4 regions of the Mesorhizobium sp. P2_H9 genome follow, and region 1 is predicted to be linked to each of the others. Evidence: predicted binding sites of a transcription regulator. Region 1 holds the regulator's gene; each other region holds the start of a gene.
The links. Region 1 encodes PhoB, which activates phosphate uptake and scavenging genes when phosphate is short. Its sites were predicted from a motif close to TGTCATNNANCTGTCAT; they were not measured.
Positions count from the first base shown of each region.

Region 1 (5,240 bases):
GTTCTTGCCGAGTTCGCGCGCGTCCTTCCACACCGACACGGTCTGCGTGCCGAGTGCGATGCGGTTCAGCGCGGCGTGGTCGCCGTCCTGGCCCGACACCGGTACGGTTCCGGCCAGGCCCTGCGCCGTCAACGCGGCGACGACGCCGCCGGCGGTGCCGTCATTGGCTGCAACCACCGCATCGACCTTGTTGTCGTTGGCGGTCAGGAACTGTTCCATGTTCTTCTGGGCGTTGGCGGGCAGCCAGCCGTCCGTGTAGGCCTCACCGACATTCTTGATCTTGCCGCCGTCGATGGCTTCCTTCAGCACTTCCATCGAGCCGGCGAACAGGAAATCGGCGTTCGGATCGGCACCGGAGCCCTTGATGAAGACGTAGTTGCCTTCCGGCTTGGCCTTGAACACTTCGCGGGCCTGCATGCGGCCGACTTCCTTGTTGTCGAAGGTCAGGTAGAAGACATCCTTGTTCTCGATCAGACGGTCATAGCCGACGACCGGAATGCCTTCGTCCAGTGCCTTCTGCACCGCCGGGCCGATGGCCGATGCATCCTGCGCAAGGATGATCAGCGCATTGGCGCCCTGCGAAATCAGGCTCTCGACATCGGTCAGCTGCTTGCCGGGATTGGACTGCGCGTCGGCGGAGATATACTTGTCGCCGGCGGCCTCGATCGCCGTCTTCATCGCCGCTTCATCGGTCTTCCAACGCTCTTCCTGGAAGTTCGACCACGAAACGCCAATGACCTTGTCCTTCGCCTGTGCGACCGACGCCAGCGTCAGCGACATGGCGACACCCGCCAGGATGGCGGCTGTGAATCTTTTCATTGTATCCTCCCTGCGCCGCGTGCGGCGCGACCAAACTGGCCCGAAGGCCGGCACAAAGGCTCTATTTTTTCGAGCCTCGAAAAAATACTGATCCAACGTCGGAGCGCTGTCAACATCGATTCTGATGGATTTTGACGTGCCACTGACTTTTTTTCGAGGCTCGCAATAAATAATGACAGGGCTGCCGGCTTCTGCCAATATTTGGCTGGTGTCACCGACTGCCTTCAATATCATGAGAGGCCGCGAGGACGACCGGGAGGAAAGCAAGAAAGATGTCGGTTGGAATCCGCCACGACGATTTGCGCCGCCGCAACCGGGCGATGGTGCTTTCGGCCGTGCGCCGCGCCGGCCAGCCGTCGCGGACCGAGATCGCCGCGACCACCGGCCTCAGCCACTCCACCATATCGGCGATCTCGTCGGACCTGATCGAGGAAGGCATCCTGGCCGAGAGCAAGGCCAGCGAGCCGGTTTCGCTGAAACGCGGCCGGCCGCAAGTCGGTCTCGGGCTCAATCCGGAAGCAGCCGCGGTGATGACCGTGGTGCTGTCGCTGAATTTCCTTTCCGTCGCCGTCATCGACTATGCCGGCCAGGTGGTGGCCGAAGAGCAGCGCCGGCTGGACACGCTGACCATGCCGCGCGACGAACTGATCGGCGAATGTGTCGCCATAGTCAGGCGTCGGCTCGAGGATCCCGACCTCGACACCCACAGCGTTGCCCGCATTGCTATGGGCATCCAAGGCATCACCGATTCGCACGCCCGCGCCATGCTGTGGTCGCCGATCACGCCGCAGACCGACATCGCCTTCGCCGACATACTGGAAGGCGAATTCGGCATTCCGGCCACCATGGAAAACGACTGCAACATGATGGCGGTGGCGCTGCAGTGGCGCGATCCGGTCCGCTACCACGACGATTTCATCGCCATCCTTTTGTCGCACGGCATCGGCATGGGACTGGTGCTGAAGGGCGAGCTGTTCACCGGCACCCATTCATCGGGCGGCGAGTTCGGCCACATGATCCATCGCCCGGGCGGGGCGCTGTGCCGCTGCGGGCGGCGCGGCTGCGTCGAGGCCTATGCCGGCAACTACGCCATCTGGCGCAACGCCAGGCAATTGGGCGAGGACGCCGAGCCGGTCGCCGATGTCAGCGACGCCGACATGCGGGCGCTCGCCGTCGCGGCACGCGAGAAAGACGGGCCGGAGCGCGAGGCCTACCGCAAGGCCGGCGAAGCGCTCGGCTTCGGCCTCGGCAGTCTTTTTGCGCTGATCGATCCCGCGCCGGTCGCCATGGTCGGCGTCAGCGCCGCCGCCTTCGACCTGATCGAACCGGCGCTGCGCGAGGCCATCGCCCAGACCGCCGGCGGCCAGCACTCGAAATCGATCTCCTTCGACACCGAACCGAACGAATTGCCGCTGATCCGCGAAGGCTGCGCCATGCGGGCACTGAGCTTCGTCGACCAGGAGATCTTCGCGCCGGGCGGGCAGGCACGGGCTGGCGCTATCGGGAAAGACGTGGCCTGAGGACGACGTCAATCATTGATGCCGCAGATTGTCGCCGACTTTGGAGATTGGCCGAAGCCGTCCCAACGTCGTCATCCCAGGGCGAAGCAGGAGCGAAGCTCCGTCGCGGAGACCCTGGGATCCATGCCGTGAAATCGGTCAAAGAATTCAACGGGGCAGAATTCTGCACAGTAGCAACGCCTTGAGGTCGCGGCATGGATCCTTGGGTCTGCGCCGCGTCGCTACGCTCCTTGCTTCGCCCAAGAATGACGAAGCCATGAGCGGGCTGAGCCAATCATCGACGTGTGAGGTCCGGGAGTGGACGCATTCAACCAATAAACGCTTCCGCGCCGAGGGACCTAGTCTTCGCGGATCGCATAACCGGCGCCCCGAATGGTTCGGATGACATCTGGCATGCGGCCATTGTTGACCGCCTTGCGCAGCCGGCCGACATGCACGTCCACCGTGCGTTCGTCGATATAGATCGTCTCGCCCCAGACATTGTCGAGCAACTGGCTGCGCGAGAACACCCGGCCAGGATGACGCATCATGAACTCAAGCAGGCGGAATTCGGTCGGCCCGAGCCGGATCTCGCTCTTCTTGCGATAAACCCGGTGCGATTCTCGATCGAGCACGATGTCGCCGACCTTGAGCACGCTGGACAGAACTTCCGGCTTGGCGCGGCGCAGCAGCGCCTTGACCCTGGCCATGAATTCCGGCGTCGAGAACGGCTTGACCAGATAGTCGTCGGCGCCGGTCGACAGGCCGCGCACGCGGTCGCTCTCTTCGCCACGCGCGGTCAGCATGATGATCGGCAGCCGCTCGGTTTCGGGCCGCATCCTGAGACGCCGGCACAGCTCGATGCCGGAAACCGCCGGAACCATCCAGTCCAGCACCAGCAGGTCGGGCACGTTTTCCTGCAGGCGGATCTCAGCTTCGTCGCCGCGCGTCACCACCTCGACCTGGTAGCCTTCGGATTCGAGATTGTAGCGGAGGAGCAGGCCTAGCGGCTCCTCGTCCTCCACCACCATGATGCGTGGCGCGATCATCGACTGGTCAGCCTTGTCGTCATGCCGCCGGCGCGGACATCGCCGTCTCGTCCTGCTTCGGACGATTGGCGGGCAGCTGCGTGCCGGTCAAAACATAATACGCATTTTCGGCGATGTTGGTGACATGGTCGCCGATGCGCTCGAGGTTCTTGGCGCAGAACAGGAGGTGCGTGCACGCGGTGATGTTGCGCGGATCTTCCATCATGTAGGTCAAAAGCTCGCGAAACACCGATGTGTATTTGACGTCGATGCGCTCGTCGTCATTCCTGAGCTTGGCGAGCGCGGCCGCATCGGCGGCGGCATATTCCTCGACCACTCCCTGCACCTGGATAAGCACCAGTTGGGCCATCGCATCGATGGAATGCGACAGGTCGCGCGGCGTGACGCTGAGGCCGACGGTGCCGACGCGCTTGGCGATGTTCTTGGCCAGGTCGCCGATGCGTTCGAGGTCGCCAGCCATGCGGATCGAGCCGACCACTGCGCGCAAATCGTTGGCCATCGGCTGGCGCTTGGCGATCAGCGTGATGGCGCGGTCGTCCAGCTCGCGCTGGCGCGCATCCATGATGGCGTCGTCGGAGACGACGCGCTGTGCAAGGGCGTTGTCCGAATTAAGCAGCGCCTTGGTCGAGCCGCTGACCATCGAGCCAGCGAGATCGCCCATGTCGCGGATCAGCTTGCTGATCTGCCCCAGCTCTTCATCGAAAGATGCGACGGTATGTTCACCCATGATCCTAGTCCTCGTGCCTGAAACTTCGCTGCCGGAACCGCTCAGCCGAACCGGCCGGTAATGTAGTCCTGGGTGCGCTTGTCGTCGGGGTTGGTGAACATCTTGTCGGTGGCGCCCTCCTCGACGAGATAGCCGAGATGGAACATCGCCGTGCGCTGCGACACGCGCGCCGCCTGCTGCATCGAGTGGGTGACGATGACGATCGTGTAGTTCTGGCGCAGTTCGTCGATCAGTTCCTCGACACGGGCGGTGGCGATCGGATCGAGCGCCGAGCAGGGCTCGTCCATCAGGATCACCTCGGGCGACACGGCAATGGCGCGGGCGATGCATAGACGCTGCTGCTGGCCGCCGGAAAGGCCGGTGCCGGGTTCCTGCAAGCGGTCCTTGACCTCGTTCCAGATCGCCGCCTTCTTCAGGCTCGACTCGACGATCTGATCCATATCGGCCTTGCGCTTGGCCAGTCCATGGATGCGCGGGCCATAGGCGACGTTCTCGTAGATCGACTTCGGGAACGGATTGGGCTTCTGGAACACCATGCCGACGCGCGCCCTGAGCTCGACGACGTCGATGCTCTTGTCGTAGATATCCTCTTCGTCCAGCGTGATCTTGCCGGTCACCCGCGCCGAGTCGATGGTGTCGTTCATGCGGTTGAGGCAGCGCAGGAAGGTGGACTTGCCGCAACCCGAGGGGCCGATCAGCGCCGTCACCTGATTGAGGCGCACGTCGAGATTGACGTCGAACAACGCCTGCTTCTCGCCGTAGAACACGCCGACCTTGTCGCCGCGCATTTTGATCACTTCGTTCGACTTGGCGTTCATTTTATCGCCCACAGCGTTTTCAAGGGACTGTTCGGTCATGATGTTCATACCAAAATGCCTTTTTCTACCAGCGCCGCTCGAACCGGCGCCGAAGCACGATCGCGGTGATGTTGATGGCCATGAGGAAGACCAGCAGGATGATGATGGCGCCGGACATGCGTTCGACGAAGGCGCGTTCGGCCTCGTTCGCCCACAGGTAGATCTGCACCGGCAGCGCCGTCGCCGGATCGAAAGGTGTCTTCGGATAGTCGGCGACGAAGGCGACCATGCCGATCAAGAGCAGCGGCGCGGTTTCGCCGAGCGCGCGCGCCAGGCCGATGATGGTGCC
Region 1 covers NZ_JBFUFX010000010.1:119,744-124,983, reverse strand. The annotation lists gene xylF (D-xylose ABC transporter substrate-binding protein) at 1-819, opposite strand, end outside; gene AC1DXN_RS20210 (ROK family protein) at 1,092-2,339, shown strand; gene phoB (phosphate regulon transcriptional regulator PhoB) at 2,678-3,367, opposite strand; gene phoU (phosphate signaling complex protein PhoU) at 3,387-4,094, opposite strand; gene pstB (phosphate ABC transporter ATP-binding protein PstB) at 4,136-4,960, opposite strand; gene pstA (phosphate ABC transporter permease PstA) at 4,977-5,240, opposite strand, start outside.

Region 2 (5,240 bases), on a different contig from region 1:
ACCACCACATGTCGCAAGCCAGATACAAACAGTTCTGCCCGCTCTCGATGGCCGCCGAACTGCTCTGCACTCGCTGGACCATGGTGCTGCTGCGCGAACTGGTGGCGGGATCGACCCGCTTCAACGACCTGCGCCGCGGTGTTCCGAAAATGTCGCCAACCCTTCTGTCGCAACGGCTGAAGGACCTTGAAGCCGGCGGCATTGTCGAGCGCACGGAGGTCAAATCCGAGAAGGGCGTGTTCGAATACCGGCTGACCGAGGCCGGCAGAGATTTGCGCCCGGTGGTCGAAGCGATGGGCTTCTGGGGCCAGAAATGGGTCGAGGCCCGGCTGTCATTGAAGAACCTCGATCCGTCGCTGCTGATGTGGGACATGCGACGCAATCTGAATCCCAGTCCGCTGCCGGACGGGCGGACTGTGATACAGTTCCTGTACCATGACCTGCCGACGTCAAAACGGTCCTGGTGGCTGATCGTCGAGAAGCAGGGTGATGTCGATCTCTGCTGGTATGATCCGGGATTTGACGTCGATCTCTACGTGTCGACGGACCTCTGCACCATGACCTCGATCTGGATGGGGCTGACGACGGTTCACAAGGAGCGCGACAAGATCGGCTTGACCGGCGACCTCGATATCGCCGCCAAAATGCAGATCTGGCTTGGCCTCAGCCCGTTTGCGGTGATGCCGAAGCGTGCTGCGGCGTAACTGACGTCACCGGCCTCTCGACTGACCGCTTGCAATTCGCAATCAGTTTGCTACAAAGAAGGCAATTGCAAATCACAATCGGTTATCTCGGAGGCACTCATGTCAAAGCTGCGCGTCAATGCATTCACCCTGTCGCTCGACGGCTACGGCGCCGGTCCAGACCAGACCCTGCAAAATCCGCTCGGCGTTGGTGGCGAGGAGCTGCACAAATGGATGACAAGCACCCGCAGCTTCCACCAAATGGTCGGCAAGGATGGCGGCACCACCGATGTGGACGACCGCTTCACCGTCCGCAGCTTCGACAATCTCGGCGCCTGGATCCTCGGCCGCAACATGTTCGGGCCGATCCGCGGCGACTGGCCGGACGACAGCTGGAAAGGCTGGTGGGGCACCAATCCGCCCTACCACGTGCCGGTCTTCGTGCTGACGCACTACAAGCGCGACCCTATCGAAATGGAAGGCGGCACCATTTTCCACTTCGTTACCGGCGGCATCCATGATGCGCTCGACCGGGCGAAAACCGCTGCCGCCGGCAAGGATGTCCGCGTCGGCGGCGGCGTCTCCACCATCCGGCAGTATCTCCAGGAGCAGCTCATCGACGAGTTGCATCTGGCGGTTTCGCCGGTGCTGCTCGGCAAGGGTGAGAACCTGTTTGCCGGCCTCGACATGCCCAAGCTAGGCTACCAGTGCAGCGAGCAGACCGCTACGCCGCTCGCGACGCATGTGGTGATCAAGCGGGCGTAATTACAGCTATTTCTCCCCGTCACTATACGGGGAGAAATGCCCGGCAGGGCAATGAGGGGCGGCGCTACCGATCGAAGATTGGACGACTGCGATATGGCGTCGAAATAAGTCCATCCCGGCGATTTGAGCCAGCTGTCGAAGTCAGCGCCGCCCCTCATCCGCCTGCCGGCACCTTCTCCCCGTATAGCGACGGGGAGAAGGGAGCTAGTACTTCTCCGGCACGTAAAGCTCGCGCGGTAGCGTCTGGCGCTCATATTCGGGGTTGAAGACGCGCTCCGGCAGCGTGATCTCCTCGTGCGGGACTTCCTCATAGGGCATTTGCTTGAGCAGATGATCGATGCAGTTCAGCCGTGCCCGCTTCTTGTCGTTGCCTTCGACGATGAACCACGGCGCTTCGGGAATGTTGGTGCGAGCGAAGGTCTCTTCCTTGGCCTTGGTATACTGCTCCCAGCGCACGCGCGACTGCAGGTCCATCGGCGACAGCTTCCACTGCTTCATCGGATCGTGGATGCGCATCAGGAAGCGCATCTGCTGTTCTTCGTCGGTGATGGAGAACCAGTATTTGACAACCGTGACACCGGAGCGGACCAGCATGCGCTCGAATTCCGGCACGTCGCGGAAGAACTCCTCGACCTGATCTGGTTCGGCAAAGCCCATCACGCGCTCGACGCCGGAACGGTTGTACCAGGAGCGGTCGAACAGGACGATCTCGCCACCGGCCGGCAGATGCGGCACGTAGCGCTGAAAGTACCATTGCGACTTCTCGCGCTCGGTCGGCGCTGGCAGTGCCACGACGCGGCAGATGCGCGGATTGAGCCGCTGGGTGATGCGCTTGATGACGCCGCCCTTGCCGGCCGAGTCGCGGCCCTCGAAAATGACCACCAGCTTCTTCTTGTGATAGGCGACCCAGGACTGGAGCTTGATCAACTCGGACTGCAGGGTGATGAGGTCACGAAAATACTGCATGCGATCGATCGAAGGCGGATGCGCGTTCTTGTAGATCTTGGCAATCTCCATCGACAGCGCCGGCTCCGACATTTCCAGTTCGTAGTCTTCGTCGAGCGTGTCGGCCAGCTCCGCTTCAAGCCAATCCCTGGCTGGAGAATTCTGTTTTAACTCGGTCATTTGCGCTGCTCCGCTTGCCGGCTGACATGAAACCCTGAGCCGACTTGATATAGGCCGGTAGTGACGGTTTTATTGCAGCCACCGGACGCCGCAAATCCGCGAGGCATGGTCGATCCGTCGCCGTGGCATGGCGACAAGCCACTCATATTGTCCTACAAATGCCGAACCCGTTCGGGCTCCCCTGCCCTCCCCACCGAAATTGCGAGGATTTGACATGGAATACCGCACGCTTGGCCGTTCCGGCCTGAAAGTTTCGACGCTGACGCTGGGCACCATGACCTTCGGCGGCACCGGGCCGTTCGCCGCCGTCGGCAATTCCGACGTCGCGGAAGCCAGGCGTATCATCGACACCTGCATCGATGCCGGCATCAATCTCATCGACACCGCCAATGTCTATTCGAACGGGCTTTCGGAAGAGATCATCGGCGAAGCGCTCGGCGGCAAGCGCAAGGGCGATGTGCTGATCGCCTCCAAGGCGCGCATGCGGATCGGCAAGGGTCCGAACGACGAAGGCCTGTCGCGCTACCACCTGATCCGCGAGTGCGAGAAGAGCCTGAAGCGCCTCAGGACCGATGTCATCGACATCTATTTCCTGCACGAATGGGACGGCGTGACGCCGCTCGAGGAAACCATCGCCGCGCTCGACACTTTGGTGGCGCAGGGCAAAGTCCGCTATGTCGGCTGCTCCAATTATTCCGGTTGGCAAGTGATGAAGGCGTTGGGGATCAGCGACAGAAGTCATCAGCCGCGTTTCGTCACCCAGCAGATCCACTACACGCTGGAAGCGCGCGAAGCCGAATACGAACTTCTGCCAATCTCGGTCGATCAGGGGCTTGGCGTGCTGGTATGGAGCCCGCTTGCCGGCGGATTGCTGTCGGGCAAGTACAATCGCGACAGCCCTACGGCCCGCCAGCTCAGCGGCTGGTCGGAGCCGCCGATCCGTGATGAGGACCGGCTGTGGCGGATCGTCGACGTGCTGGTCGAGATCGGCAAGAGCCGTGGCGTTTCGGCGGCGCAGGTGGCGCTGGCCTGGCTGCTCGGCCGCCCCGCGGTCAGTTCGCTGGTGATTGGTGGGCGCACCGAAGCGCACTTCAAGGACAACATTGCCGCTGCAAGCCTGGTGCTTGCCGAGGACGAGCGCGCCCGGCTTGACGCCGTCAGCAGGCCGCCCTTGCTCTATCCCTACTGGCACCAGCAGCTCACGGCAAAGGACCGCTTCGGTCCGGCCGATCTGGTCATCGACCGGAGCGGTGTCTGAGCGACCTAGAAGCGCCGGCGCTAGCCCGAGATATAGCGCCAGACCTCGGCGTCGGGCTCGACCTGGCCACTGAGCACGAAATATTTGTAGAGCACGAGCAGCGAGATCGCCTGCTCGGTCTGCTCGTTGCAAAACTTTCGGCAATAGGCGTTGGCGGCGGCAATGATGCGTTCGGCCTCCGCCGGATGCTGCTCGAAATACCGCATTTTTTCGGCAAGATCGGAGAAATCCGGGGCGAGCGGCACATAGTGGATATCAGCTTCTATCTGCTTTTCGGCGAACCAGGTCTCGTATGTCGGCGGCGGCATCAGACACAGCGAATTCGAACTCATGATCCATTTGAGGTTGGTCGCCACATCATTGCCTTCGAGCGAAACGATGTAGCGGTAGTGCCGCTGCTGGTCGATGCTGAGATATGGCTTGCGGTAAGCCGCCGCGGTCGACTTGGGTGAGCCGACATCGCAGAACGGCAGATCGCGCACCGCCTTCAGGAACAGCGTCCGGATCGGATTGTTGAGTTCGCCGCGCCAGACCACGGCCGGACGCTTGTCCGCGAAACGCATGGTGTCGGCGGGCATGTTGAAATGACGAAACTTGTCGAGCTTCATCAGCACGGCATTGCTGTTGTCGTCCTGGATTGGCCGATCCTTGACGATCGAAGGCACTTTTGGCACGTCAATGACGTCGCCGAACTCCAGATCGATCAGCAGGCCCGGATCGAAATAGCGGGCGAATTCCTTCAGGTCGTAATAATACATGCTCGGCCTGAACGGCAATCGGCGGACAGGCACGGCATTCGGGCTCGGCACGAAGGCGTGCTGCAGCTTGTTGTAGTAATCCAGCCGTTCGCGCACCGCCGCGTCGGAAAGGCTTGCCTGGCGAAGCCGACCGGCCAGCCGGCTGCGGAACAATGCCTGCGGCGCCAGATCGCGCACGACGTTGCGTGCGTAGTAGAACACCTTGACTGAGTTGCGTAGGACTGTGGCCATCGGTCACTTGATCAAAACAGACTGGCGGCCCCAGCATTTCGGCGCCTCAAGTCTTTCCTACACCATTGTGCCGCCTATCTTGCAAGCCCGGAACCACTCGGAAGCTCACCGCAGGGCATCTATGGGTGCCGATCGTCCCCTGCGGTGTTGTGTTTGCAGCCCAATGCTCCTAGGCAGGGGCAAGTCTAGAGAAAGGATACGACATGGCACGACCACCGAACTACGGGCAAGAACGCAAGGAGCGTGACCGGCAGAAGGCTGCCAAGAAGGCGGAGAAGCTGGCGGCCAAGGTCGCGGCCAAGGATCGTTCGACGCCCGAGAGCGAGACCAACGCTGAAGCCGAGACCGAAACGGCAGAATAGAGCGGCATCCGACCCGGCGCGGCAGACCGGCTTACGCCTCCCGGTTACGTCAAGCTCG
Region 2 covers NZ_JBFUFX010000003.1:430,186-435,425, forward strand. The annotation lists gene AC1DXN_RS08105 (winged helix-turn-helix transcriptional regulator) at 9-704, shown strand; gene AC1DXN_RS08110 (dihydrofolate reductase family protein) at 804-1,448, shown strand; gene ppk2 (polyphosphate kinase 2) at 1,653-2,573, opposite strand; gene AC1DXN_RS08120 (aldo/keto reductase) at 2,788-3,831, shown strand; gene AC1DXN_RS08125 (glycosyl transferase family 90) at 3,852-4,820, opposite strand; gene AC1DXN_RS08130 (hypothetical protein) at 5,024-5,182, shown strand.
Region 2: ppk2 (polyphosphate kinase 2) is a predicted target of PhoB. The motif match lies at 2,634-2,650, and genes of this name have one in related genera.

Region 3 (5,240 bases), on a different contig from region 1:
CGCCGAGAAAAAAGCGGACTCGCCCGGCGCGTCCGCTTTTTTCCATTGTATCCGACTACTTCTTGGCGAGGCCCGGAAGCGTGACCTGATAGACCAGGAACATGGTGTCGACATCGGCGCCGTCCTCGGCCTTGTAGGGCGCGCCGACCTGGAAGCCGTCCTGGCTGAGGAAGTCGTTGTCGTTGGCGACGAACAGAAAATAGTCGTCGGGCAATTTCGGATCCAGCACGCTGACCACCGACATCGCCTCCCACTTCTCCGAGAGGTTGTTCTTGTCGTTGGGTTTGCCATTGTGCAGGCCGAAGCGGCCGAGTTCGCCCTTGTCGTTGATGTCGATGAACGGCGTCAGCCTGGCCGGCGTCACCGAGGGGTCAAGCACGCCTTTGGGCGCCACCGGCTTGTCGGCAGCGTCGAAAACGCTACCGGCGATATCGGTCGCCGCGGCGAGATCGACGATGTTGATCTCGCGTGGAAGCGAGGTGTCGCCTTTCAGCCCCTGGCCGTTGTTGCTGTCGCGCGTGATCATCAGAAAGGTCTGGTCGGACAGCGCGACGATCTCGCTTTGCGCGGCGATCTTGGTCTTGCCCTTGGCGTCGGTGAACACCGGCAGCGGCACGATATATTCATGCGCCAGTTTGAGGTGGGCGAGGGCGGAGGCGTCATAGACCAGCGCGCGGGTGTTCTGGCGCGTCGAGCCAGAATCGCCGCCATCCTGCCGCGGCGCCGATTGCAGGACGGCGATGAGGAACTTGCCGTCCGGTGTCAGCGCCATGCCTTCGAGGCCTTGGTTGTTCTGACGGCCGGTGTCGGGATCCTTCGGATCGGGCTCGGCCGCACCCGGGCCCGGATTGTCGGACGCGAAATTCGGCGCGCCATGGCGCATCGGCACCAGGGCGGCCGGCGGCTGCGTGGCCGACAGAAGGTGTCCGTCGGCCGAGAAGCGGTAGATGTTGGGGCCGTATTCGTCGGAGATGAACATCGTGCCGTCCGGCAGCCGCGCGATCGCCTCGTTGTCGAGCGCCAGCTTGCCGTTGACCTCGGGCAGGATCGGCAGGTCGCCGCTTGCCGCGCGAACGCCGTTGAGCGGGTCGAGGCCGGTGGCGTCAGCACCCTTGTCGTCGGTCAAAAGCATGGTGTCGGCGAGCGTCGCCTTGACGCCCGTCTGTTCCTGTCCGGCCGCAGCAGCGGCACCGGGTGCCACCGGCGTGAACTCGATGCCGATCGTGTTGAGGCGCGGCCGGTAGTCGGTGGTGCCGACGACGTTGTAGCCGCGGTCCGGCAGCAGCCACAGCGAGCCCCTGTAGCCGTCGGCGTCATGCGTCCAGCCAGCGGTGTCGATCGACATGCCGGAGCCGGAGCCGAACGTCTCGCCGAACTTGTCCTTCAGGTTGGCCGGGATGCGGCCGACGCCGACCAGCCCCTTGTTGACGAGGCCGCCGATGGTGGCGGTGCCGTCGGCCAGCGTCGGCGTCACGGCGCCGAACAGCGCCAGCGCGACGCCGAGCGACAGGGTTCGGTGCGAGTTTTTCATGATTATCCTCTTTGCGACAAAGCCGGAGCGGCCAAAACCCGAAAGGACTCCACGTCGCATCGGACGATGCCGCGAGCCCTTTTCCCGGAAGCGGTCTAGGACGCGAACATGATACTGGCGTGACAGGGGCGGGCTCGTTGGCAGCCGGAACCATTCTCCATTCTGATCCGTTGCAACGAAGCCTGGTGCCGCTTCGCGTGATCGGCCGGGCTATGGGATCAGGAAGGGACAGAAATGGGTTTCGATCAGTATCACGAGCCGCCGGAAGAACTGTCGCAGAAGGTGCGAACCTTTGCCCGCATGATCACCTCGCTGATCGAGGAGGCGGAGGCGATCGGCTGGTACGAACAGCGCATGTCGGTGGAAAAAGACCCTCAGGCCAAGGCGATCATGAAGAACGCGCAAGGCGAGGAATTCAAGCATTTCGGCATGGATCTGGAATTCCTGCTGCGTCAGAAGACGGACTGGCGCGCGGAATTGAAGGAGATACTGTTCACCACTGGCGATATTGTGAAGGCTGGCGAGAGGGGCGAGAAGAAGGTGGATTGAGCTACCGGCCTTAGCCACCAGCCGCTGCTCCAGATCAATCGCTGTCGCGCGCGACCAACTCCAGCGGCCAGACCTCGCGGATGAGGCGCGGGCCGTCCGGGCCGGCGAAGGCCGGGATCGAGGCCAGCAGAATCTCGGCGAGCCTTTGGCCCATCGGCTCCAGCGCCGGGCGGAAGGCGGTCAGCGCCGGTGAGAAGTAGCGGCAGAGCGGCGTGTCGACGATGACGGTCACCGCCATGTCGTGACCGGGCTTGATGCCCATCTCGGCCAACGCCTTGCAGCCGCCAAGCGCCATCGCGTCATTGTTGAAGATGATGGCGGTCGGCTTGGCGTGCATGACCTGCGGTGTCACCTCGTAGCCGCCGGCCTCGTTGATGAAGCCGGAGGCAATCAGGGCGGGGTCGACCTCGATGCCATGCCGCCGCAGGGCCTTGCGATAGCCGTCGAGAAACAGATAGCCGAAATTGAGGTCAAGCGACGGGCGGATGGCGGCGATGCGGCGGTGGCCGCGCGCCACCAGCCGGTCGACCGCCTCGGCACCGGCCTTTTCGAAGTCAAGGTCGAGGCTGGGATAGGATTTGGCGCCGGAGCGGCTGCGGCCGAGCGTGGCGAAAGGGAAGCCGGCCTGGGTCAGATAATCGATGCGCTCGTCTTCGCGCCGCGTCCAGGCAAGCACCACCGCATCGGCGCGGCGCGTCTCGACGACACGGCGCAGACGTTCCGACTGATAGTCGCCGGGCGCGCCCATGACCACGGTGAGGTCGAGCCCGCTCTCAGCCAGTTTAGCCTGGAGTCCGATCAGGAACGGAATGAAGAACGGCTCGCCATATTGCTGGTCACCCGGATGCGGCTGCAGCATGAAGGCGATCGAATGGGTGGCGCCCTGGCGCAGACTGCGACCGGACTGGTTCGGCGAATAGTTCAGCGTCTTGGCCGCCGCCAGCACGCGCTGACGCGTATCGGCATTGACGTCGGCGCGTCCATTCAGCGCCCGCGACACGGTGCCGATCGAAATGTTCAGGTGACGTGCAAGGTCGTGAATGCTGGACGCCAAAGGACAGTTCTCCCCCAACCCTCGCTATCACCGGCGGCTGCTCAGGCCAAGGCGACAAGACGATTTTTTACAAGCAGGCGATTGACATTCTACCTCATCGGGTGTGTTCTCGTAAACGTTTACGGAAAAACGTTTACGGTCAAGCCGTGAATGCCGTGACGACCGGTCTGGAGGGACCGAGAGGGAGGAGTGCTGGATGATCAACGTCGTCCTGGTCGGTTGCGGAGCGATGAGCAAGGCCTGGCTTGATGCAGCTAGGCAGGTTGCCGGGCTCGCCATTGTCGGCCTTGTCGACCTTGACGCCGACAGGGCGAAGGCGAGGGCGCGCGAATACGAGCTCACCGGCGCCGTCATCGGCACCAGCCTCGACGCGGTGCTCGACCAGACCCGGCCCGATGCCGTCTTCGACGTCGTTGTTCCCGCCGCGCGGCGCGACGTTGCGTTCTCGGCCTTTGCCCATAATTGCCACTTGCTGACGGAAAAGCCGCTCGCCGACAGTCCTAGGAATGCACGCGCCATCGTCGAGGCGGCGCGCAGTGCCGGGCGTGTCCACGCCGTCGTGCAGAACCGGCGCTATGTCGCCAATGTCAGGCGCATCAGGCGCTTTCTCGATTCCGGCGCCATCGGTGCGCCAACCAGCATCCATGCCGACTTCTTCGTCGCGCCGCATTTCGGCGGTTTTCGCGAGGAGATGGCGCATGTGCTGCTGCTCGACATGGCGATCCACACATTTGATGCCGCCCGCTATATGGTCGCCGGCGAACCGGCCGGCGTCTACTGCCAGGAATGGGAGCCGGCCAATTCCTGGTACCGGCAGGGATCGTCGGCAAGCGCCGTCTTCGATCTCGGCGGCGGCAAGCGTTTCACCTATGCCGGCAGCTGGTGCGCCGCCGGCTTCCGCACCAGCTGGGAAAGCACATGGCGCATCGTCGCCGAGAACGGCAGCCTGGTCTGGGACGGCGAAGAGGGGCTGAAGGCGGAGGTTGTGTTGTCGATCCGCGACGGCCTGTTCGACTTGACCCAGCCGATCATCGTGCCGCCGCTCGATCCCGCCGACCGCATTGGCGGCCATCTCGGCATCATCCAGGATTTCATGCACGCCATCGAGACCGGCACCGAGCCGGAAACGCGCGGATCCGACAACATCAAGAGCCTGGCCATGGTTTTTGGCGCCATCGAGAGCGCCGAGACCGGACGCCGGGTGGCGATCCCCACACAGGAACAACAATGATGCCAAACCCGCTTCTCGACATCAGGATCGGCACCATGGTGCGGGCCAATCTCGAAGACCCTGCCGCCTATATCAAGGCGATCCTGCCGCTCGGCTTCGAGAGCATCCAGCCCTTCTTCTGGCAGACGCTGGGCGGCAAGGACCTGCCGCGCCTCGCCGGTGAGATTCGCGAGGCGATCGGCGATGCCGACGTCACGGTCTCTTCGCTTGGCGTGTTCGGCAATCCGCTGGAGAGCGGCGATGTCGATCGCGGCGTGCTCAAGGCCTGGGAAACGGTCATCGACAACGCGCACCTGTTCGGCGCCTCCACGGTCAGCGGTTTCACCGGCCGCCTTCGCGGCAAGCCGCTGCCCGAAAGCCTGCCGCGCTTCAAGGAGGTTTGGGGGCCCCTGGCCAGGCGCGCCGCCGACAAGGGTATGCGCATCGCCTTCGAGAATTGCGCCATGGATGGCAACTGGGCGGCGGGCGACTGGAACATCGCCCATAATCCGGATGCCTGGGAGATGATGTTCAACGAATTGCCTGACGACAATCTCGGCCTGGAATGGGAGCCCTGCCACCAACTCGTCTATTTGATCGACCCTATGCCGCAGATCCGCAAATGGGCGCCGCGTATCTTCCACGTGCACGGCAAGGACGCGACGGTGCGCTGGGACGTGATCCGCGAGCATGGCGTGTTCGGCCGTCTGCCCTTCGTGCAGATGCGCACGCCGGGCTTCGGCGACAGCGACTGGACGCGGGTGATCAGCGAATTGCGGCTGGCCGGCTACAAGGGCGCCATCGACATCGAAGGCTGGCACGACCCGGTCTATCGCGACGATCTCGAAATCACCGGCCAGGTGCGGGCGCTGGACCATCTCAAGCAATGCCGGGGA
Region 3 covers NZ_JBFUFX010000009.1:168,281-173,520, reverse strand. The annotation lists gene AC1DXN_RS18065 (esterase-like activity of phytase family protein) at 56-1,531, opposite strand; gene AC1DXN_RS18060 (ferritin family protein) at 1,766-2,080, shown strand; gene AC1DXN_RS18055 (LacI family DNA-binding transcriptional regulator) at 2,115-3,134, opposite strand; gene AC1DXN_RS18050 (Gfo/Idh/MocA family protein) at 3,331-4,365, shown strand; gene AC1DXN_RS18045 (sugar phosphate isomerase/epimerase family protein) at 4,365-5,240, shown strand, end outside.
Region 3: AC1DXN_RS18065 (esterase-like activity of phytase family protein) is a predicted target of PhoB. The motif match lies at 1,640-1,656, and genes of this name have one in related genera.

Region 4 (5,240 bases), on a different contig from region 1:
TCCTTCATCCTGCTTTCGGGCGGAGTGTTCGGGCTGCCTCTGGTCGAGACCTCGCGCTGGGGCGGGCTCATGGTGACGCTGTCGCTCTCCTTCGTCGCGATCGTCGTTTCGCTGCCGCTCGGCATCGTGCTGGCGCTCGGTCGGCGTTCGAAGATGCCCATCGTCAAAACGCTATGCGTGATCTTCATCGAGACCGTGCGCGGCGTACCGCTGATCACCGTCCTGTTCATGGCCAGCGTCATGCTGCCGCTTTTCCTGCCGGCCGGCGTCACCTTCGACAAGTTCCTGCGCGCGCTGATCGGCGTGTCGCTGTTCTCGGCCGCCTACATGGCCGAGGTGGTACGCGGTGGCCTGCAGGCCATTCCGAAAGGCCAGTATGAAGGCGCCGATTCGCTCGGCCTCGGCTACTGGCAGAAAATGTATTTCGTCGTCATGCCGCAGGCGCTGAAGCTGGTCATTCCAGGCATCGTCAACACCTTCATCGGCATGTTCAAGGACTCCAGCCTGGTCTCGATCATTTCGATGTTCGACCTGCTCGGCATCGTCAAACAGAACTTCTCCGACCCCAACTGGGCAACGCCGGTAACGGCGAAGTCCGGCCTGGTGTTCGCGGCCTTCGTCTTCTGGCTGTTCTGCTTCGGCATGTCGCGCTATTCAATGTACACGGAACGCCGGCTCGACACCGGCCACAAACGCTAAAAACAAAAGGGGACCCTGCCATGGTCATAGAAAATGCGGTCAGCGCGGAAGAGATCAAGGTCGATGCCAAGAAGATGCACATCTCGACCACCGATGTCGCCATCGACATCATCGCCATGCACAAATGGTACGGCGAATTCCATGTGCTGAAGGACATCAACCTGAAGGTCATGCGCGGCGAGCGCATCGTCATCTGCGGTCCTTCGGGCTCCGGCAAATCGACGATGATCCGCTGCATCAACCGGCTGGAAGAACACCAGAAGGGCAAGATCATCGTCGACGGCAAGGAGCTGACCAACGATCTGAAGAAGATCGACGAGGTGCGCCGCGAGGTCGGCATGGTGTTCCAGCACTTCAACCTGTTCCCGCATCTGACCATCCTGGAGAACTGCACGCTGGCGCCGATCTGGGTGCGCAAGACACCGAAGAAGCAGGCCGAGGAAATCGCCATGCACTTCCTCAAGCGTGTGAAAATCCCGGAGCAGGCCAACAAATATCCAGGTCAGCTCTCAGGCGGCCAGCAGCAGCGCGTGGCGATTGCCCGTTCACTGTGCATGAACCCGCGCATCATGCTGTTCGACGAGCCGACCTCGGCACTCGACCCGGAAATGATCAAGGAAGTGCTGGAGACGATGGTGGGCCTCGCCGAAGAGGGCATGACCATGCTGTGCGTCACCCACGAAATGGGCTTTGCCCGCAAGGTTGCCAACCGGGTGATCTTCATGGACCAGGGCCAGATCGTCGAACAGAACACGCCGGCCGAGTTCTTCGATCACCCGCGCCATGAGCGGACGAAGCTGTTCCTGTCGCAGATCCTGCACTGACGATTTCAATGCGAAACGAAGAGCCCGGCCGGAAACCCGGCCGGGCTCTTTTTCGTATGGATCGGCTGAGGCAGTGTTCGTTGTGTAGCGGCAGGGCGCAAGGACGCCATCGATGAAGAAGCTCGGGCGCATCCTTGGCCTGTTCATCGTCCTGGCAGCGCTTGCCATGGCGCTGGGTACACTGGTGCCGCGCCCGCTGTGGCGGACGGCCAATGCCAGCGCCGCCGCGACGCGGCATATCCTCGTGCTGAAAAACCCGATCCACACCGATATCGCCATTCCGGTCGATGACCGCGTGCGTCAGCGCTTCCATTTCCTTGTCGATGCCGGCATTCCGGCCGATGGTGCTGAAGTTCGCTACATCGTCTTCGGCTGGGGCGGCCGCGCTTTCTATCTGGAGACGCCGACCTGGTCCGAACTGAAAGCGGTGCCGGTGCTAAAGGCGTTGACGCTGGATGCCTCGGTCATGCATGTCGATATCGTCGGCGACATCGCCGAACCGCGTCCCGACGTCACCGGCTTCGACATCGGCGAGGAGCGTTTTGCTGCGCTGCTCGATTTCATCGAAGCGAGCTTCCAGCAAGGGCCGAACGGACCGATCCTTGTCCCGGATGCGGCCTATTCCAGATATGACGGCTTTTATGAAGCCAATGGCCATTTCAATGCACTGGTCGGCTGCAACACCTGGACGGCGGCGGCCTTGCGCACAGCCGGCCTGCGCACCGGCTGGTGGAACCCGTTGCCGGTCTCGCTCGGCCTGTCGATGCGGCTTTATGATTAGCTATCGACGTCCGACGGTTTCGGGCACCCGCCAGCCATAGAGCCAGTCCAGGTCTGAGGCGAGCTTTTCGGACGAGCGCGTCGCCAGGAACAGATTGCGGGCCATCGCCACCGGCCCCGCAGCATGCCAGGCGAGCCGGTTGACGGCGCCACGGCGGGCAACTTTTGCTACACGCGGACGCCGTTCCTGTTCCCACGCGGCAAGCGCACCCTGGAGATCGGCAGGCAAGGCGGCGACGAAGCCGGCAAGCGTTGCGGCATCCTCGATCGCCATCGCCGCGCCCTGTGCGGCAAACGGCGTCATCGCATGCGCCGCATCGCCGATCAGCGCGATGCCATCCGACGTCGTCCAGGGCTGGCGCTGGTCCACTGTATGGATCGGCCACGCCGTCCACGGCCCGGCTTCTTCGACCAGCCGGGCCAGTGCCGGCGCCGTGCCGCGCATGGCGCTGGTGAGGATCTTGACGTCGGCATTGCCGGACCAACCCTCGGCGATGATCTCACCCTTGGTGAACGCAGCAAGGTTGAAGGCGGTGCCTTTGCTGACGGGGTAGGCTACGAGGTGGAAGCCGGGATGCAGGAAGGTGGTGACGCAGTCGGTTGCAGCGATCGCCGCGAAGGCTTTTCCGGCGGCGCTGTCGGCGCTGACCGTGGCGCGCCAGGCGAGTTCGCCCGAAAACCGGTTTCTGGACGAAAACCCGGCAGCAGCACGGGTCGCCGACCAGACACCATCGGCGCCGATCAGCAGGAACCCCTCGGCCTCGACGCTCTTGTCGCCAATCTCAGTCGTTGCGATGAGGCCATGCGGCCCCTTGGCGACGCCGCTGACGCGCGCGCCGGTGACAAGCTTGATGCCAGGCAATTCCGCCACGCGCGCCATCAGCGCGTTTTGCAGATCGGCGCGGTGAGCGACGAGGTAGGGGGCCTGCCAGCGCTTTTCGGCCAAGTCGCCAAGCGGGACGCGCGCCAATTCGCGCAATGTTCCTGCATCCCTAAGCACGACCGCCTCCGGCCGCACCGCTGCCGGCGACAGCCGGTCGAGCACGCCGAGCTGGCGAAGGATGCGCGTTGCGTTGGGGGAAAGCTGGATGCCGGCGCCAGCCGCTTCGAGGCGCGGCGCTTGTTCGAACAGCTTTATCGGATAGCCGCGCTCGGCGAACGCTAGGGCAGCGGTCAGCCCCGCAACACCCGCCCCGGCGATAACGATCTGCCGGGACTGCATGTCGCTCATTGGGATCGTCGCGAAAGAATCAGGCGGCCTGGTCGATATACAGGCACCCGGCCGGCGCCGTTTCCGTTGCCTTCAGCTTTGACGAATAGCGATAGAGCGTCGAGCAATAGGGGCAGACTTTTTCATCGTCGTCGCCCATGTCGAGAAACACATGCGGATGGTCGAAAGGCGGATTGGCGCCGGTGCACATGAATTCCCTAACGCCGATGTCGATCGCCGCGTGGCCCGCATCGTTCTGGAAATGGGGAATGGAACCGCCTGCCATCGTCGTCTCCTTGCTCTCTCGTAGAATTGCATCTGGATCATAACCCGTCTCTTTGCAAGATCGATGAAATGAAACTGTCGCAAAAGCCTGTCACAGGATAAGTTAAGCCGGTTAACCGGCTGAGCAGTCGAGAAGAGCAGGAACCATGAACGAACTGAAGCCGGTACAGAGCGAATTCACCACCGTGGAGAAGGCCAGCTCCGAAGGCGGCAACCCCGACCGTTTCGTCAACCGCGAGTTTTCCTGGCTGCAATTCAACCGCCGCGTTCTCGAAGAATCGCTGAACCTCAATCATCCGCTGCTCGAACGCGTCCGCTTCCTGTCGATCTCGGCAGCCAATCTCGATGAGTTCTTCATGGTCCGCGTCGCCGGTCTCGCCGGCCAGGTGCGCGAGGGCATCACGCTCAAGAGCCCGGACGGCCGCACGCCGGAGCAGCAGCTCGAACAATTGCTGCGTGAGGTCGAGCGCCTGCAGGAGGACCAGCAGAAGAGCCTTTCGGCGCTGATGCTGCTGCTCAACAAGGAAGGCATAGAGAGCATCGCCCGCGACGCCCTGACCAAGGACGAGAAGGTCTGGCTGGAAGACCATTTCCAGGAGCAGGTGTTTCCGGTGCTGACCCCGCTATCGATCGACCCAGCGCACCCGTTCCCGTTCATTCCCAATCTCGGTTTCTCGATGGCGCTGCAACTGCGTCATCGCAAGAATGGCGAGGAGATGAGCGCGCTGTTGCGCCTGCCGGTTGCATTGAAGCGCTTTATCCGTCTGCCCGACCGCAAGCATCATGTCCGCTTCATCCCGCTCGAAGAGGCGGTCGGCCTCTATATCGGCAAGCTGTTCCCCGGCTACGAGGTCAAGGGCTCCGGCACATTCCGCATCATCCGCGACAGTGATATCGAGGTCGAGGAAGAGTCCGAGGATCTCGTGCGCCTGTTCGAGACGGCGCTGAAGCGCCGCCGCCGCGGCTCGGTCATCCGCATCGAGTTCGACAGGTTGATGCCCAGCGAGTTGCGCGACTTCGTCGCCGGCGAGCTTGGCGTGTCGTCGAGCCGCATCAGCGTTCTGACCGGTCCGCTGGCGCTCAGCCAGATCTCCGAAATCGTCGCCGTGGCCCGCGACGACCTCAAGTTCACGCCCTACAATCCGCGCTTTCCCGAACGCATCCGCGAGCATGGCGGCGACTGTTTCGCCGCCATCCGCGAGAAGGACATCGTCGTTCACCACCCTTACGAATCCTTCGACGTGGTGGTGCAGTTCCTTCGCCAGGCGATGGCCGACCCGGAAGTGGTGGCGATCAAGCAGACGCTGTATCGCACCTCAAACGACAGCCCGATCGTGCGGGCGCTGGTCGACGCCGCCGAGGCCGGCAAGTCGGTGACAGCGCTGGTCGAGCTCAAGGCGCGCTTCGACGAGGAGGCCAACATCCGCTGGGCGCGCGACCTC
Region 4 covers NZ_JBFUFX010000005.1:223,036-228,275, reverse strand. The annotation lists gene AC1DXN_RS11315 (amino acid ABC transporter permease) at 1-699, shown strand, start outside; gene AC1DXN_RS11310 (amino acid ABC transporter ATP-binding protein) at 720-1,523, shown strand; gene AC1DXN_RS11305 (TIGR02117 family protein) at 1,636-2,304, shown strand; gene AC1DXN_RS11300 (FAD-dependent monooxygenase) at 2,305-3,534, opposite strand; gene AC1DXN_RS11295 (zinc-finger domain-containing protein) at 3,554-3,799, opposite strand; gene AC1DXN_RS11290 (RNA degradosome polyphosphate kinase) at 3,945-5,240, shown strand, end outside.
Region 4: AC1DXN_RS11290 (RNA degradosome polyphosphate kinase) is a predicted target of PhoB. The motif match lies at 3,864-3,880, and genes of this name have one in related genera.